DNA from 3 places in the Rhodoplanes azumiensis genome. Region 3 is predicted to be linked to each of the others. Evidence: riboswitches for the same ligand, from Rfam matches in the RefSeq annotation. Region 3 holds a riboswitch; each other region holds the start of a gene.
The links. A riboswitch is a leader RNA that binds a small molecule or an ion and turns the genes downstream of it on or off. The one in region 3 is predicted to bind cobalamin.

Region 1 (5,310 bases), on a different contig from region 3:
CGCCGCGGAACGACCGGCCACATCGCCTCAGTGGCTGAACTGCTCGCGCAAGATGCGCTCGTCGAGATTGTGGCCGGGGTCGAACAGCATCAGCATCTCGACCGCGTGGTCCATCCGGATGTCGACGTGCTTGACCGAGCGCACCTCGTCGTGGTCGGCGACGGCGGCGACCGGGCGCTTGTCCGCCTCGAGCACCTCGATGGTCACCACGGCGGTGTCGGGCAGCAGCGCGCCGCGCCAGCGCCGCGGCCGAAACGGGCTGATCGGGGTGAGCGCGAGGAGCGGCGAGCCGATCGGGATGATCGGGCCGCCGGTCGACAGATTGTAGGCCGTCGAGCCGGCCGGCGTCGCCACCATGATGCCGTCGGCGGTGAGCTCGCGCAGCCGCGTCTTGCCGTCGACGATGACGTCGAGGCGGGCCGCCTGATAGGTCTGGCGGAACAGCGACACCTCGTTGATGGCACGGTACTCGTGGCCGATGCCGTCGACGTCGAGGGCGCGCATCACGAGAGGGTGGATCACGGTCGCCTCGGCGTCGTGCAGGCGCTCCTTCAGCCCGTGCTCGTGATACTCGTTCATCAGGAAGCCGACGGTGCCGCGATGCATCCCGTAGATCGGCTTGCCGGTGCTCATGAAGACGTGCAGGGTCTTGAGCATCAGGCCGTCGCCGCCGAGCGCGACGATGACGTCGGCCTCGTGCGGATCGACATTGCCGTAGCGCTGGACGAGCCGATTCAGGGCGGCCGTCGCCTCGGGCGTCTGGCTCGCCACGAAGGCGATCCGCTCGATCTCGGCGGGCAGATGGGTCATGCGCGGCTCGTGCGGCGGATCGTGCGGCGGATCGTTCGGCGGTTCGTGCGATACCGGCGCCGCACCGCCGCCGACGCGAAGGAGTGGCGATGGAACGGGTGGTGTTCGTCTATACGACCTTTCCGGGGCTTGTCGAGGCGGAGGAGACCGGACGCGCGCTGGTCGAGGCGCGGCTCGCCGCCTGCGTCAACATCCTGCCCGGGATGGTCTCGCTCTATCGCTGGGAGGGCGCGATCGCGCGCGGCGAGGAGGTGGTGATGCTGATCAAGACCCGGGCGTCGCGCGCCGAGGCGGTGCGGGCGGCCGTCAAGGCGCGCCACTCCTACGCGACGCCGGCCATCCTGGTGCTGCCGATCGAGAGCGTCGATCAGACCTATCTCGGCTGGCTCCTGGCGGAGACCAGGACGGACGCCGAGGAGGAGTGAGCCGCGGTCCACCGCGCGCCGTCAGGTCGTTCCGAGGGCGCGCTTCAGCGCGCGAACCCGGAATCCGGGGGCATGCACCGAGATCGTGGTCGGTTTCCGGGATTGCACCGTCGGTGCGCCCGGAGTGACCAACGGGTGTGGGCGGCGTGCAACACTCCTGCGCCTAATGCGATCGGGTCGTGTCATGCACCATTGACGTTCGGGCGGCGTGCGCCCGAAAGTGCACGCGTGCTGGTTCCCGGCGGGCGACCGCCGGGAGGAAAGAGGGAACACGGAACGCGCATCCGCGAGGATCGCGAAGCCGTGGCTGGACCCGCAACTGTGAGCGGCGAGCCGCATCCGTGATGGCCACTGGGAGACCGGGAAGGCCGGATGCAGCGACGACCCGCGAGCCAGGAGACCTGCCCGCACAGTCACCCAACCGGTGGGCGGGAAGCCCCATACGGAGCGGTCTTTCGCAGCGGTGACACCGTGACCGGCGCGGGGACCGCGATGCGCGTTCGTCTCGTGACGCTTCGTCTCGTGAAGCGTTCAGGCACCGATCGGCCATGGTGGCCGGACGGGCGTCTTTCGCGTCGGCTCATGCAACCCCAACCGCATGACCCCTTCGCGAAGGACGACAGGAATGACCCACGACCATCCAAACGGCGGTAGGGCGGCCCGCGCCGCCGGCCTCGCGATTCTGCTCGGCGGCACCGCGATGCTGCTCGCAGGCACGGCGCGAGCCCAGCAGGCGACGGCGCCCGAGACGACGCTCCCCGACCTCTATGTCACCGCGACCCGGCTCGGCGGCACCGGCAGCGCGCTCGGAATCACGGGCGCGTCGACGACCGTGATCACGGCCGAGGAGATCGAGCGCTCGCCGGAGCAGACGATCCCGGGCATCTTGGCACGCGAGCCCGGCATCCAGGTCTCGAACCTGTACGGCGGCGTCAACGGGGCGCGTGCCACGGTCGACATCCGAGGCTTCGGCGCCACGGGCGCCCAGAACACCCTGATCCTGATCGACGGACGCCGCGTCGACCTGCCCGACCTGCAGACCTTCGACTGGGGCTCGGTGCCGATCAACGCGGTCGAGCGCATCGAGGTGACGCGCGGCAACTCCGGCGGCGTGCTGTACGGCGACGGTGCCGTCGGCGGCGTCATCAACATCGTCACCAAGAAGGCGACGGGGCGGCCCAACGGCGCCCGCGCCGAGGTCGCCTGGGGCTCGTTCGACCAGGTCGAGGGGCGCGGCACCGCCTTCGCGTCGAGCGGGCCGCACGCGATCGCCCTCTACGCCAACGCGGTGCGCTCCGACGGCTATCGCGACAACGGCCGGTATCACCAGACCAACGCCGGCGCCGATTACCGCTACACCCGCGACTGGGGCAGCGTCTATCTCAACACGACGGCGAGCGACCAGGTGCTCGGCCTGCCGGCCGGGCGCCGCGTCGACCCGACGCTCGGGCTCAATCAGCTCGCCGGCGACCGCCGCGGCACCAACACACCGTGGGACTTCGCCAACCAGCAGCAGGCGACCGCGACCACGGGCATGACCTATGACATGACGCCGGGAGCCGAGCTGATCCTCGACGGCGGCGTGCGCGTCCGCAAGCAGCAGGCGGCCTATTTCCCCTCCTGCCTCGACACCTTCACGGGGGTCTTCGACACCGGCTGCCGGCGGCAGATCGGTTCCGCCTACGACACGTCCTATTTCGAGTCCTCGCTCGTCACCTCGTCGGTGACGCCGCGCCTGAAGGTCGACACGACGGTGTTCGGCCTGCCGCTGAAGTCGCTCACCGGCGTCGACGTCTATCACACCGACTATTCGTCGCCGCGCGCCCTGATGGAAGGCGCGGCACCGCTGCATCAGTACGACCTCGACCAGACCTCGCTCGCCGCCTACACGATGAACACGGTCACGCTGTTCTCGACCACCGACGTGTCGGTCGGCGGCCGCGTGCAGCGGACCTCGCTGTCGGCGCGCGACGCCGTGAACGCGGCGGCGCCCGGCTATCTCTACTTCGGCTTCCCGACTGTCGTGCAGGCGAACCCGCTCGACGACACCCAGACCAACCGGGCCTGGCATATCGGCATCGAGCACCGGTTCAATCAGCAGCTCACGTTGTTCGGCCGCACCGCCCAGAGCTTCCGGGTGCCGAATGTCGACGAGCGCATCGGCAGCGCGCCCTGGGGTACGCCGAGCAACTTCGCGCTCAAGACCCAGACGTCGCGCGACTGGGAGGCGGGCGTGAAGGTGACGGCCGGCCCGATGGCCCTGCAATGGAGCATCTACGACATGTATCTGAACGACGAGATCTTCTACTCGCCGTTCACCACCACCAACGTGAATCTCGATCCGACCCGGCGCTACGGCTCCGAGGCGCTGGCGACCATGCGGGTCTCCGACACGGTGCGGCTCAAGGGCAGCTATGCCTATACGCGCGCCGTGTTCCGTGAGGGCGTCTATGCCGGCAACGACGTGCCGCTCGTCGCGCGCAACACCGCGGGCGTCGGCGTCGTGTGGAACATCCTCGACAACCGCCTGGTGTTCACCGGCGACGTTCGCTTCGTCGGCTCGCGCCGCATGGACAACGACAGCCGCAACCTCCAGCCGATGACGCCGACCTACACGATCCTCGACGCCAAGATCGCCGGCGAATGGGACCGCTATTTCTGGTCGGTCGCGGTGCAGAACCTGCTGAACGCGGATTATTTCGACTACGCCGTCGCCAGCCCCTATCCGGACGGCTTCGGCAGCAAGTACGGCGTCTACAACGCCTATCCGCAGCCGGGCCGCACCTTCGTGCTGCGTGTCGGGGCGAATTTTTAAAAGGCCGTCGTCACGCTTCATGCAGCCGACAGGTTCACCTCTCCCCAGCGGGGAGAGGTCGGGGGTCGCGCCGAAGGCGCGAAGTCCGAGTGAGGGGGTGCCGAGGCCAGCCAAATGGCGCCGTAAACCCTCACCCCGGTCGTCCGCTTCGCGGACGCCCGACCCTCTCCCTCAGGGAGAGGGTCTCGGGAGGCGCCGGCGTGCCGCTACGCCGCGCCCTCCAGCTTGGCGCGGTCGCGCACCATCTGGACGACCGTCAGGTTGTCGACCTTGCCGGAGCCGAGCAGCGGCATCTTCTCGACATGGACGAACTCGGCCGGAATTAACATCTCGGAGGCGCCGCGTGACCTCGCGAAGGCGATGAAGTCGGAGCGGGTCGCGCCCTTCTGGGTCGTCACCATGATCAGCTTCTCGCCCTTGCGGGCATCCGGGACGGTCGCGACGGCGTGCAGGGCGTCCGGCCACAGGTCGAACGCGATCGTCTCGACCGCGGCGAGCGAGATCATCTCGCCGCCCACCTTGGCGAAGCGCTTGGCTCGGCCCTTGATCGCCACATAGCCCTCCGCGTCGATCGTCACGATGTCGCCGGTGTCGTGCCAGCCCTCGGGCGGCGGCTCGATGACGCCGGGCTTGTCGACCTTCAAGTAACCGACCATCACGTTCGGCCCGCGGATGTAGAGCCGACCGCCCTCGTCGACGCCTTCGACCGGATCGAGTCGTGCCTCGATGCCGGGGAAGAGCCGGCCGACCGTGCCGAACTTGTTGAACATGGGCGTGTTGAGCGCGATCACGGGCGCCGCCTCGGTGACGCCGTAGCCCTCGAGGATGCGCACGCCGAACTTCTCCATGTAGGTCTTGCGGGTCGCCTCCTTCACGGCCTCGGCGCCGGCGAAGATGTAGCGCAGCGAGCGGAAGTCATAAGGATTGGCGGTGCGGGCGTAGCCGTTGAGGAACGTGTCGGTGCCGAACATGATGGTCGCGTTGGTCGCGTAGACCAGCTCGGGCACCAGCCGATAGTGCAGGGGCGAGGGATAGAGATAGACGTGCACGCCGTTGACCAGCGGCAGGATGAAGCCCGCCGTCAGTCCGAAGGCGTGGAACACCGGCAGGACGTTGAACAGCTTGTCGGAGTAGCCGAAGTCGACGATCGCCTTGGCCTGGGCGGCGTTCGACAGGATGTTCCGATGCGACAGCACCACACCCTTCGGCACGCCCTCCGAGCCCGACGTGAACAGCACGGCGGCCGGGTCCGACGGCTGC
Region 2 (5,310 bases), on a different contig from region 3:
CCGCGGAAACGCTGCAGGCCCCCCACCCCCGCCCCCTCCCCGCCACGAGCTTCGCTCGCGGGGGGAGGGGAGCCCGAGGCGCCTTGCCCGATGACCGTCGAGATGAATCGACTCCCCTCCCCCCATTCGCCCTTGCGATTGTCGGGGAGGGGTCGGGGGTGGGGGGAAAGCCACGACGACATACGCCGATGTCCGAGCAGCAGCATCACACCGCCGACCATGGCACCACGACGGGCTGGTCGGCGGCGCCGCCGCGCCAGGCGGTGATGCGGAACACCTCGGCGAGCGGGTCTTCGCCGAGCGCCTCCTCGGGCGTGCCGTCGATCACCAGGCGGCCGGCGGCGAGCACCAGCACGCGATCGGCGAAGCGCGCCGCGAGGCCGAGATCGTGCGTCACGACGACGACGAGCGCGCCGGCGCGCGCCGTGCGTTGCAGGAGGCCAAGCACCTCGAGCTGATAATAGGGATCGAGCGAGGCGACCGGCTCGTCGGCCAGCACCACGGGCGCCTCGACGGCCAGCATGCGGGCGAGCGCGACGCGGCTCTTCTCGCCGCCGGACAATTCGGTGACGGGGCGGTCGGCGAGCGCATCGAGATCGGCGATCCGCATGGCGCGCGCCACCGCCTCGGCGTCGCCGCGCGACAGCCGCGCCGGATCGACGGCGCCGTGCGGATAACGTCCGAGCGCGACGACGTCGCGCACCGGCAGCGGCCAGTGCACCACATGCCCCTGCGGCAGATACGCGAATCGCTTCGCGCGTTCGCGCGGCGCCAACGACGTCACGGCCTCGCCGCCGACCGTCAGACCGCCGCGTGACGGCAGAAGGCCGGCGAGCGCGCGAAGCAGCGTCGTCTTGCCGGCGCCGTTGGGGCCGACCAGCGCGATCAGCTGTCCGCGCGAAGCCGTCAGAGAGACGCCCGCGATCACGTCGCGTCCGCCGACCGCGACGGTCAGCTCCTCGGCGGCCAGATAGGGGGCGGTCACGACACGCCTCCGCCGAGCGAACGGCGCTCCCGCACGATCAGCCACAGGAAGAACGGCACGCCGATCAGCGCAGTGAGCACGCCGACCCGCACGCTGGTGGTGGCCGGCAGCAGCCGCACCGCGATGTCGGCGGCGGTGAGCAGCGCGGCGCCGAGCAGCGCGCTCGGCACCAGCAGGCGGGCCGGATCCGGGCCGACCAGCGGGCGGGCGAGATGCGGCCCGACGAGGCCGATGAAGCCGATCGTGCCCGACACGGCGACCGAGCCGCCGACCCCGAGCGCGACGCCGAGAATCACGAGAAGCCGCGTGCGGGCGACGTCGACGCCGAGGCTCGCGGCCGTCTCCTCGCCGAGGCTCAGCACCCGGAACGCATGGCGCTGCGACAGCAGCAGCGCGCCGCCGGCGAGCACGAAGGGCAGCGCCAGCGCCACGTGTCGCTGGCTGCGATCCTCCAGCGAGCCGAGCAGCCAGAACGTGATCTCCAGCGCCGCGAACGGATTTTTCGCGAGATTCATGGTCAGCGCCGTGCCGGCCCCGGCCAGCGCCGAGAGCGCGAGCCCGGCGAGGATCAGCAGCAGCAGGCTCGCATTGCGGCCGGCGACGGCCAGCAGCACGAACACCGAGACGAAGGCGGCCGCGATGGCGGCGAGCGGCAGCGCGAAGGAGAGCACGTCGGCGAGCCCGGTGGCGATCACCAGCACGGCCCCGAAAGCCGCCGCCTGGGGCGCGCCGAACAGCTCCGGCGCGGCGAGCGGGTTGCGCAGCAGTCCCTGCAGGGCGGCGCCGGCGAGACCCAGCACGGCGCCGACCGCGACGCCGAGGATCGCCCGCGGCAGCCGGATCTCCTGGACGATGATGCGGCTCTCCTCGCTGCCGCCGCCGAACAACGCGGTCGCGACCTCGGCGGGCGACAGCCGCACCGAGCCGAGGCCGAGCGACAGCAGCACCAGCACGACGACGAGCGCGAAAAGCGCGAGGATCACCGACGCACGGCGGCGCGATGCGTCGCGTGCCGAATCATCGCCTGCCGAATCGTCGCGTGCCGAATTGTCTCGTGCAATGTCGCGGGCGCGGTCCCGCTCCGCGAGCGGGTCGGCGACGGCGGTGCGGGCCGCGTCGGACAGCTTCAAGGGAAATCCTCCGTCGACCCACCGTCGACCGAACGTGCCTGTCGCCGGCCGGTCTCCTGGCTCGCGGATCGGATTTCGTCCGCCTTCCCGGCCGCTGCGGCCAGTGGCGTTCGGACGAGGAGCTCCGCTCACAGTTGCGGGGGCAGCCGCGGTTTCGGACACTCTCGGATCGGAGGGCGTCCTTACCGTGTTCCCGTTTCACCTCCGGGTGGAGGCACCGACGACATCGGCGTTAAACCACGGCGGGCATTCGGGCACAAGGACGGGGAGCCGCGTGGTTCGTTCCCTCTCCCCGCAGGCGGGGAGAGGGTGGCTCGCCGCGCAGCGGCGAGTCGGGTGAGGGGGCGCCTCCGCAAAGCAGAGACTCGCGTGAGCCCGGACTCGCGGCGACGCCCCCTCACCCGACATCTGCGCCACAGGCGCAGATGTCGACCTCTCCCCGCGCGCGGGGAGAGGTGAGACAGGGCCTCCCGTGACCTTCGCCGAAGACCGGTGTATGCCGCGCCCGCAATGACCGCCGCGGCTGCGCGGCCCCGGATGCCGCGATGCTCGACGTTCACGACCGCCTCCTCGTTCTCGTTGTCGCCGCCGTGCTGGAGGCGTGGGTCGCCTATCCGGCTGTCGTGTTCAAGGCGATCGGCCATCCGGTGTCGTGGATCGGCGCGCTGATCGCGCGGCTCGACCAGACGCTCAACCGGCCGGCCTGGCCCGACGCGGTGCGGCGCGGGGCCGGCGTTCTCACGGTCCTGGTTCTGCTCGCCGTCACGATCACGGCCGGCGCCGGGCTCGGCGGGCTCGCCGCGGCGACCCGGCCGGTCGGCCTGGTGATCGCCGTGATCGCGGTCGCGGTGCTGATCGCCGCCGGCAGTCTCGACCGTCACGTGCGGGCGGTCGCCGACGCCCTCGACTCCGAAGGTCTCTCGGGCGGCCGCCGCGAGGTCGCAAAAATCGTCGGGCGCGATCCGGCGACGCTCGACGAGGCCGCGGTATGTCGCGCCGCCATCGAGAGCCTGGCGGAGAACGCTTCCGACGGCGTGACGGCGCCGGCCTTCTGGTTCCTGGCCGCCGGACTGCCCGGCATGCTGGCCTACAAGGCGATCAACACGGCCGACTCGATGATCGGCCACAAGACCGCACGGCACCGCGCCTTCGGCTGGGCGGCGGCGCGGCTCGACGATCTCGTCAACCTGCCGGCCTCGCGCCTGACCGGGCTGATGCTGGTCGGGGCCGCATTCGTCGTGCCGGGCGCCTCCTGGCGCAGGGCGTGGACCGCGCTGCGCCGCGACGCCGGCCGGCACACCTCGCCGAACGCCGGCTGGCCCGAGGCGGCGATGGCGGGCGCGCTCGGCCTGCGGCTCGCCGGCCCGCGCGTCTACGGCGGCGCGCGCGTGGAGGCTGCCTGGATGGGCGACGGCCGCGCCGAGGCGACGCCGGCCGACATCCGCCGCGCCCTCGTGCTGTTCCGGGTGGCTTTCGGCGGGACCGCGGCGCTGCTCGGCGCCGTCGCGCTCGCGCTGGCGATCTGATCACGTCGCCGGCGGACCGTTGGACTCGTCACGCCGGCACGTAGCGGCGCCAGTTGTCGGCCCGCAGCGGCATCTCGGCGAACGTCTTGCGGCTGTCGGCGGAACGCCCGATCAGATCACGCGCACTCACGTCCTTGCGGTCCAGATATGCGGCGAATTCGGCGAGCGATTCGGAAAGAACCTCGAAGCCGCGCAGCATCACGGCGGACGACATCGCCACGGCGCTGGCGCCGGCCAGCATCATGCGCGCGATGTCGAGCCCGCTCTGCGCCCCGTTGGTGCCGATCAGCGGCGCCTGCGGTCCGAGCTTCGCGCGGGAGAGCGCCAGCCACTGGCAGGTGAGCGGCAGGTTCCAGTGCCCGCCGACGCCAAGCGTGGTGCCGAGCATCGGCTCGAACGTCTCGACGTCCGGAATCAGGCCGAGCGACCGGCCGGCCATCACCACGGCCTCGCCGCCGGCCGCGAGGGCGGCCGCCGCGAGCTCCGGGACGCGCTCGCTCTGGCCCGTGATCTTGATCCACAGCGGGATCGTCACGGCGGCCCGCACGGCCGTGACGATCGTGGTGATGCGGGCCGGATCGAGCTCGGTCGCGACTGCGCCGGGCGCCTGGCTCGCATAGGGCGTGCCGATGTTCAGCTCGAGCACCCGCAGGCCCGCCGCTTCGACCTGCCGGGCCATGGCGACGCAGGCGTGGAGATCGGCGAGGATCAGGCTCGCCACCGCATAAGAGTCGACCGCCCTCGCCTCGCGGTCCAGCATCGCGGTCTGCTCGAGCCACACCTCGAAGGAGAGCGGCGACAGGCCGGACCGGCAGGCGATGTAGGCGTGCGCCGGCGCGTCCTTGGTCCAGGGGAGCGGCCGCCAATGGTCGTCGAGGACCATGTACTCGGCGCATTGGAGCTGGCGGCGCGCCGCCTGCGACTCGTTGGTGGACTTCACCACCACGGCGCCGACCCCGGCGGAGAGCGCGCGGCGCACCCCCTCCGGCTCGATCAGGTGCTCGGCCGATCCGGCGATCAGCGGGTTCTTCAACGTCACCCGTCCGATCGCCGTGCGCAGACGCTCGCTCATCCGGCTCCCCGTTCGCTTCCAGTTGTTCGCGATCACAAAACGACGCGAACCATCATAAGCGAACGGCAGGCGGCTGGAAACCGGCCGAACCCGAGGAAGCGGGCCAGTCTTCGGATTCGGTGGCGCGTTCCGTATTCGCGAACAGTCGTCCGGCGATGGCGACGCCTTCGCTTGCGGACGTGTCAGGCGGCCAGGTCACGGGTCGCGCGCCGCTCGGTCCACCACGCCTCCAGCGCGCCGAGGTCGGCGGGCAGCATCAAGGCGAGATCGCCGGCGAACACGGCCCAGGCCTCCTCGGCCTTCGGGGTGACCACGCAGGCGACCGGCACGCCGGCCGCGACCGCCGCCTGGAACGCCGCCGTCAGCCCGCCGCGCTCCGCCTCCTGACCGCCGAAGCGGCTGAGGACGACGAGATCGACGCCGGCGGCGATCTGCCGCTCCACGCCGGCGCAGGCGCGCGCGAGACCCGAGGTGTCGAGATTGCAGGCCTCCGAGCCGGGCCCGAGATCCTGATGGGTGCCGATCACCTCGCCGGACGCGAGGTCGCGCAGCGCGCCGCCGCAGCCGCAAGCCTCGCCGCCGTGTCCGCCGTGACCA
Region 3 (5,310 bases):
GTCGACGATCCGGGCGCCGGGCGGGCAGTGGTCGAGCAGCGCCTTCGGGACCAGCGAGCCGGCATAGAGGCACACCGGGCAGCGTCCGAGCAGATCACGTCCGCGCACCGTGATCAGGTCCGGCGCGCCGGGGCCGGCGCCGATGAAATGGATGGTCACGGGCCGTCTCCGATGGCGAGGGCGCAGGTCGCGCGAGCGGTCGCGACGCGCGGGCCGAGCAGCGTCGCGTTTCGTCCCGCGGCGGCGAGCGCCGCCGCCTCGGCGACCGAAGCCACACCGACCGCGGCTTCGACGCGGCCCGAGCGGGTGAGCACGCGGTCGCCGACGCGGTCGAGCTCCGCCGGCGTGCAGGCGAACAGCGGCACGCCGAGCGTCGCGGCCGCGGCCCGGACCCCTGCCTCGTCGGCCTTGAAGGCGGCCGTCGCCAGCGCGGTCAAGCTGCCGATATCGACGCCGTAGGCCTTGGTGGCGAGCTGCACGGCCTGCACGATGTCGGCGGCCGAAGTCCCCTTGCGAAATCCCACGCCGGCGACCGTCACGGCTTCCTCACCCGCCATTGGGTGACCGGCATGGCCGGCCGCCAGCCCGTCATGGTGCCGACCGGCTCGGCGCGCGCCACCTGGAGGCGCAGGAGCTCGCCGCCGTGCTGCGCATGCAGGGCGAACAGCCGCGCCTCGGTCTCCAGCGCCACGGCGTTGACGACCAGCCGCCCGCCCGGCTTCAGGGCCGACCACACCGTGTCGAACACGCCGTCGTCGGAAAAGCCGCCGCCGACGAACACGGCGTCGGGCACCGGCAGGCCGCTCAGCGCCTCCGGCGCCCGCCCCTCGACGATGCGCAGGTCCGGCGTGCCGAGCGCCGCGGCGTTGCGGGCCGCCCGCGCTGCCCGCTCGGGGCGCTCCTCGATGCCGATCGCCTTCATGGCAGGATGCCGCAGCAGCCATTCGATCGCGACCGAGCCGGCGCCGAGCCCGACGTCCCACAGAAGCTCGCCCTGGCGCGGCGCCAGCGCGGCGAGCGTCACGGCCCGGATGTCGCGCTTGGTGAGCTGGCCGTCGCTCTCGAACAGCGCGTCGTCGAGCCCCGGCGCGAGCGGCAGGACGGTCGCGTCCGGCCCGGCGATCACCTCGAGGCCGATCAGGTTGAGCGGGTCGATGGTTTCCAGATCGAAGCTGGCCGCCGGCGCGTGCCGCACGGTCTCGCGCGGCCCGCCGAGCGCCTCCAGCACATGGATCCGGCTGTCGCCCAGGCCGCGCGCCACCAGCAGATCCGCGAGCTTTCTCGGTGTCGTCTCGTCCCAGGACAGCGCGAGAATTTTCACACCCGGCTGAAGGTGGCGGATGATCGTCTCCAGCGGCCGGCCGTGCAGCGTCACCGGCGTGAGATCGGGCAGCGACCAGGCGAGCCGTGACGCCGCGAGGCTGAAGCTCGACGGCTGCGGCAGACTCAGAATCTCCTCCGGCGCGACGATCCCGGCCAGCATGCGGCCGACGCCGTAATGGAACGGGTCGCCGCTCGCCAGCACGACGACGGGGCGCCCGCGGTGCGCGACGATCTCGGGAAACGCCAGCGTCATCGGTCGCGGCCAAGCGAGCTTTCGCCCGTTGATCAGCTCGGCGGCGAGCGCCAGATGTCGGTCGCCGCCGACCACCAGGGCGGCCGAGCGCACCAGCGCCTTCGCCGCCTCGGTCAAGCCGTCGACGCCGTCCTCGCCGATGCCGACCAGCGCCAGCCAGCGGGCGGGCGCCTCGGACGACACTGTTTCGAGCGCGTGGAGACTCACCGTCGCGTCCTCGGTCTTTCGGACCCGCCGTCTCGGCGAGACGCGGCCCGGTCGGCGGACTGATACGGGCGCGCCGCGCGGGCCGTCAATGCGGGGCGCCCCGTGCCGGGTCTGCCACACATGGGGAGAAAGCACCCGCCCGAATTGACAGCCGGATTAGCCGGCCTCTACCCTGCCGGCGACGGTTCCCTCACGGGATCAAAAGGGAACACGGTGACGGCGCAGGCCGGATGCCGTGGCTGCCCCCGCAACTGTGAGCGGCGAGTCTTTCGTCATTGGTCCACTGGGGCTCTCGCACCCGGGAAGGCGACGGAAGGCGGCGACCCGCGAGCCAGGAGACCTGCCGTCAGCCGTGGTCACACGCGGAGCCGTCGGTCGGGGTGTGCCGAGGGTGGCCGAGCCGGACGTGCCTCGCACGGTCGGACCGACCTCGTCGCGGTGACGTGCCACGACCCGCCGCGAGGTGATTCTCGTGCCCGCCCGACCTCACGCGCCGCATCCCGGCGCGATCTCTCGTCGTTTGTCTCTCCCGCCCCGTCTCTCCCCGCCAGCCGAGGTGTCGCCCGGCCGCCCTCCCGTCGCCCGCCGCGCGCGACGCCCCGGCTCCGTGGTTGACACTCCCGCAATATGTAATGTTATTACATCTCATATCGCGCTTGGCCACGCATCGACGCGCAGGGCCGTGGTGGGGACCATCATGACACGGAGCTTCGGATTGTCGCCGGCCTCGCGGGGGGCCGGTCCGCGGCTGCGCACCCGCCTCGGCCATGCCTGCTGTCCGCCGGCGGCGCCGTCCTGCACGGCCGCCGAGCCCCACACCGACGCGACGCCGTCGACCTCATCCGCCCCCTGCCCGCATTATCGCTCTGCCGACGAGACCCACATACCCATCGACCCCCTCGGCCTCTACGCGGCCGGCATCGACGCCTCCGACTACGTCGCGAAGGTCGCCCCGGTCGTCCGCCGCCATGTGCCGACGATCGGCGATCTCCTCGACATCGGCGCCGGCGGCGGCCAGCTCGGCGGTGCGCTGCGCGATCCTGCCGCCGCGTGGACGGCGGTCGAACCGGCGCCCGTGATGCGCGCCCGGCTCGCCGCACTCGACGACGGCCCGGTGGTCCACGGCTGCGACTGGCAGGACGCCGCCCTGGCCCGATGCGGTTTCGACACCGTGCTGGCCGCCAACATCCCGGCCCCGATGACGACGCCGGCCGCGTTCCTCGCGCGCTGCCGCGCCTGGGCGCGTCGCACGATCGTCTGGATCGTGCCGGCCCAGCGTGGTCCGCGCGGCCTCTGCCTCGCTGCCTGCCTGCCGCCGGACTGGCACGGCGAGGACACGACGCCGGGCATCGACAAGGTGCTGGCCGGACTCGCCTCGGAAGACCGACCCGACGTGATCGACGAGGTGGCATGGACGTTCGCCCTGCCGGTCGACGATCTCGGCGCGATCGCGACCCATCTGGCCGACCGCCTCGGCTTCCCACCTGATGATCCGAGACGTCCAGCGCTGCTCGACCATCTCGACGCGCAGCTCATCCACGGGCCGGACGGGCCACGCCTCGAAGTGGAAAAAGTTTCGGCCGTGCTGGTGTGGAGGGTCGCATGACCGCGTTCGTTCGTCGCGCCGGCACGGCCGGCCTCGCCGCCCGGGTGGGCCTCGCCGGCGCCGCGCTGTCGCTCGCCATCGCCGAAACGGCACAGGCCCAGAACGTCGCCCTCGACGAGCTGGTCGTCACCGCGACCGGCCGGCCGGAGCCGCGCGAGCAGATCCCCGAGACCATCCAGGTGATCGATCAGGAGAGGATCAAGACCTCGGCCGCGCGCTCGGTGACGGATCTGCTCGCCGAGAACGCCGTCGGCTTCTTCAGCGAGTGGAGCCCGGCCCAGACCTCGATCAACATCCGCGGTGCGGCGAGCGACGGCCAGGGGCGCGACTTCAAGGGCCAGGTGCTGGTGCTGATCAACGGCCGGCGCGCCGGCACGGCCAATCTCTCCAAGCTCTCCTCCAACGACGTCGAGCGCATCGAGGTGGTGCGCGGCCCCGCCTCGGTGCTCTACGGCAGCCAGAACATCGGTGGCGTCATCAACATCATCATGAAGACCGGCCGCACCGCGCCCGGCACACTGCTCGAGGTCAGCGGCGGCTCGTTCGGCCAGCTGCGCGGCAAGGCGCAGAACGGCGGCGTCTACAAGGAGGTCGACTGGTATGTCGGACTCTCCGGCGGCAAGAGCGACAATTACCGGGTCGGCGGCGGCGCCAAAGAGCTGAACACGTCCTGGCAGCGCGCCGGCGCGTCCGGCGCCTTCGGCCTGCAGATCGATCCGAACCAGCGCCTCGACATCGCGATCCGGACCGACGGCATCTACGACGCCGGCTTCCGCGGCTCGACCGCCAACATCTTCTCGCGGGACGATCGCTGGAACCGCTCGCTCGACGTCGTTTGGGACGGCAAGGTGCCGGACGGCTGGGCGCGCTGGATGCTGCAGACCTACGCGGTGTCCGACGTCGACGTCTTCAAGTGGGCGTCGCCGACCATCGCCAGCGGCAGCACCCCGGTGAAAGGCACGTCGAGCGACCGCAACGAGCGCCATCTCGACATCGTCGGCACCCGCTTCGTGCCGCGCGTCACCCCGTGGAGCGGCAACGAGCTGATTTTCGGCCTCGACTGGGAGAACAGCTGGCTGCGCTCCGACCGCACCCGCGTCTATCTGCCCGGCAGCCCGATCGCCTCGCAGGGCCAGATCGCGCCCTACGACTACAATCAGACCGAGGCCGTGTGGGCGTTCTACACCGAGGACTCCCAGAAGCTCTTCGACGACCGCGTCGTGGTGCGCGGCGGCGTGCGCCAGACCTACGGGCAGACCTCGCTCGATCCGACCCCCAATCTCGCCGCGCAGCGCAGCCGCACCGCGGATTATCAGGCGACAACCTACTCGGCCGGCGCGACCTGGAAGATGCTGGACTGGTGGTCGTGGCGCATCGGCACCTCCACGGGCTTCCGGGCGCCGACCGCCACGGAGCTCGCGGCCGACTTCACGGCCGTCGGCGGCGGCCGCATCTTCGGTAATCCGGATCTGACGCCCGAGACGGCCGAGCAGTACGAAGTCGGCACCACCTTCATGCGGAGTGGCTGGCGGGTCGATCTGGCGCTGTTCCAGAACACCATCTCGAACCGGATCACGACCAAGTCGCGCACCGGCGTCGCCAACACGTCGGACTACATCAACAACCCGGGCGACATCGTCGTGCGCGGCATCGAGCTGCAGGCCGACGCCGACATGTTCAAGGTGCTCGACCGCGATCCCGGGACGTGGCGCTGGAGCCTGTGGGCGAACGGCGCCTACAATTTCGAGATGCGCGACGAGGGCGCGACCGCCGCGGCCGGCACCGACAAGGCGACCCGCATGTACCAGTACCAAGCGGCGGTCGGCACCCGCTTCGGCCAGACCGGCGGGCCGTGGAACGACTGGCTGGTCCAGATCACCGGCGTGTTGCGCGGGCCGATGTGGTACGCCAGCGAGGAGTA

Region 1: it holds a riboswitch for cobalamin, as region 3 does, so the genes downstream of both, ACFSOX_RS11960 (TonB-dependent receptor) here and ACFSOX_RS00695 (methyltransferase domain-containing protein) in region 3, are expected to answer to the same signal.
Region 2: it holds a riboswitch for cobalamin, as region 3 does, so the genes downstream of both, ACFSOX_RS17775 (FecCD family ABC transporter permease) here and ACFSOX_RS00695 (methyltransferase domain-containing protein) in region 3, are expected to answer to the same signal.

Annotation. Positions count from the first base shown of each region.
Region 1 is NZ_JBHUIW010000012.1:64,839-70,148, reverse strand. Features, by position in the region: gene ACFSOX_RS11970 (NAD kinase) at 28-810, opposite strand; gene cutA (divalent-cation tolerance protein CutA) at 900-1,235, shown strand; cobalamin riboswitch at 1,451-1,658, shown strand; gene ACFSOX_RS11960 (TonB-dependent receptor) at 1,861-4,050, shown strand; gene ACFSOX_RS11955 (acyl-[ACP]--phospholipid O-acyltransferase) at 4,257-5,310, opposite strand, start outside.
Region 2 is NZ_JBHUIW010000022.1:85,415-90,724, forward strand. Features, by position in the region: gene ACFSOX_RS17770 (ABC transporter ATP-binding protein) at 206-985, opposite strand; gene ACFSOX_RS17775 (FecCD family ABC transporter permease) at 982-1,968, opposite strand; cobalamin riboswitch at 2,145-2,352, opposite strand; gene cbiB (adenosylcobinamide-phosphate synthase CbiB) at 2,661-3,641, shown strand; gene ACFSOX_RS17785 (beta/alpha barrel domain-containing protein) at 3,670-4,713, opposite strand; gene ACFSOX_RS17790 (DUF2478 domain-containing protein) at 4,896-5,310, opposite strand, start outside.
Region 3 is NZ_JBHUIW010000001.1:150,124-155,433, reverse strand. Features, by position in the region: gene cobM (precorrin-4 C(11)-methyltransferase) at 1-159, opposite strand, end outside; gene ACFSOX_RS00705 (cobalamin biosynthesis protein) at 156-557, opposite strand; gene cbiE (precorrin-6y C5,15-methyltransferase (decarboxylating) subunit CbiE) at 536-1,783, opposite strand; cobalamin riboswitch at 1,949-2,145, shown strand; gene ACFSOX_RS00695 (methyltransferase domain-containing protein) at 2,481-3,389, shown strand; gene ACFSOX_RS00690 (TonB-dependent receptor) at 3,386-5,310, shown strand, end outside.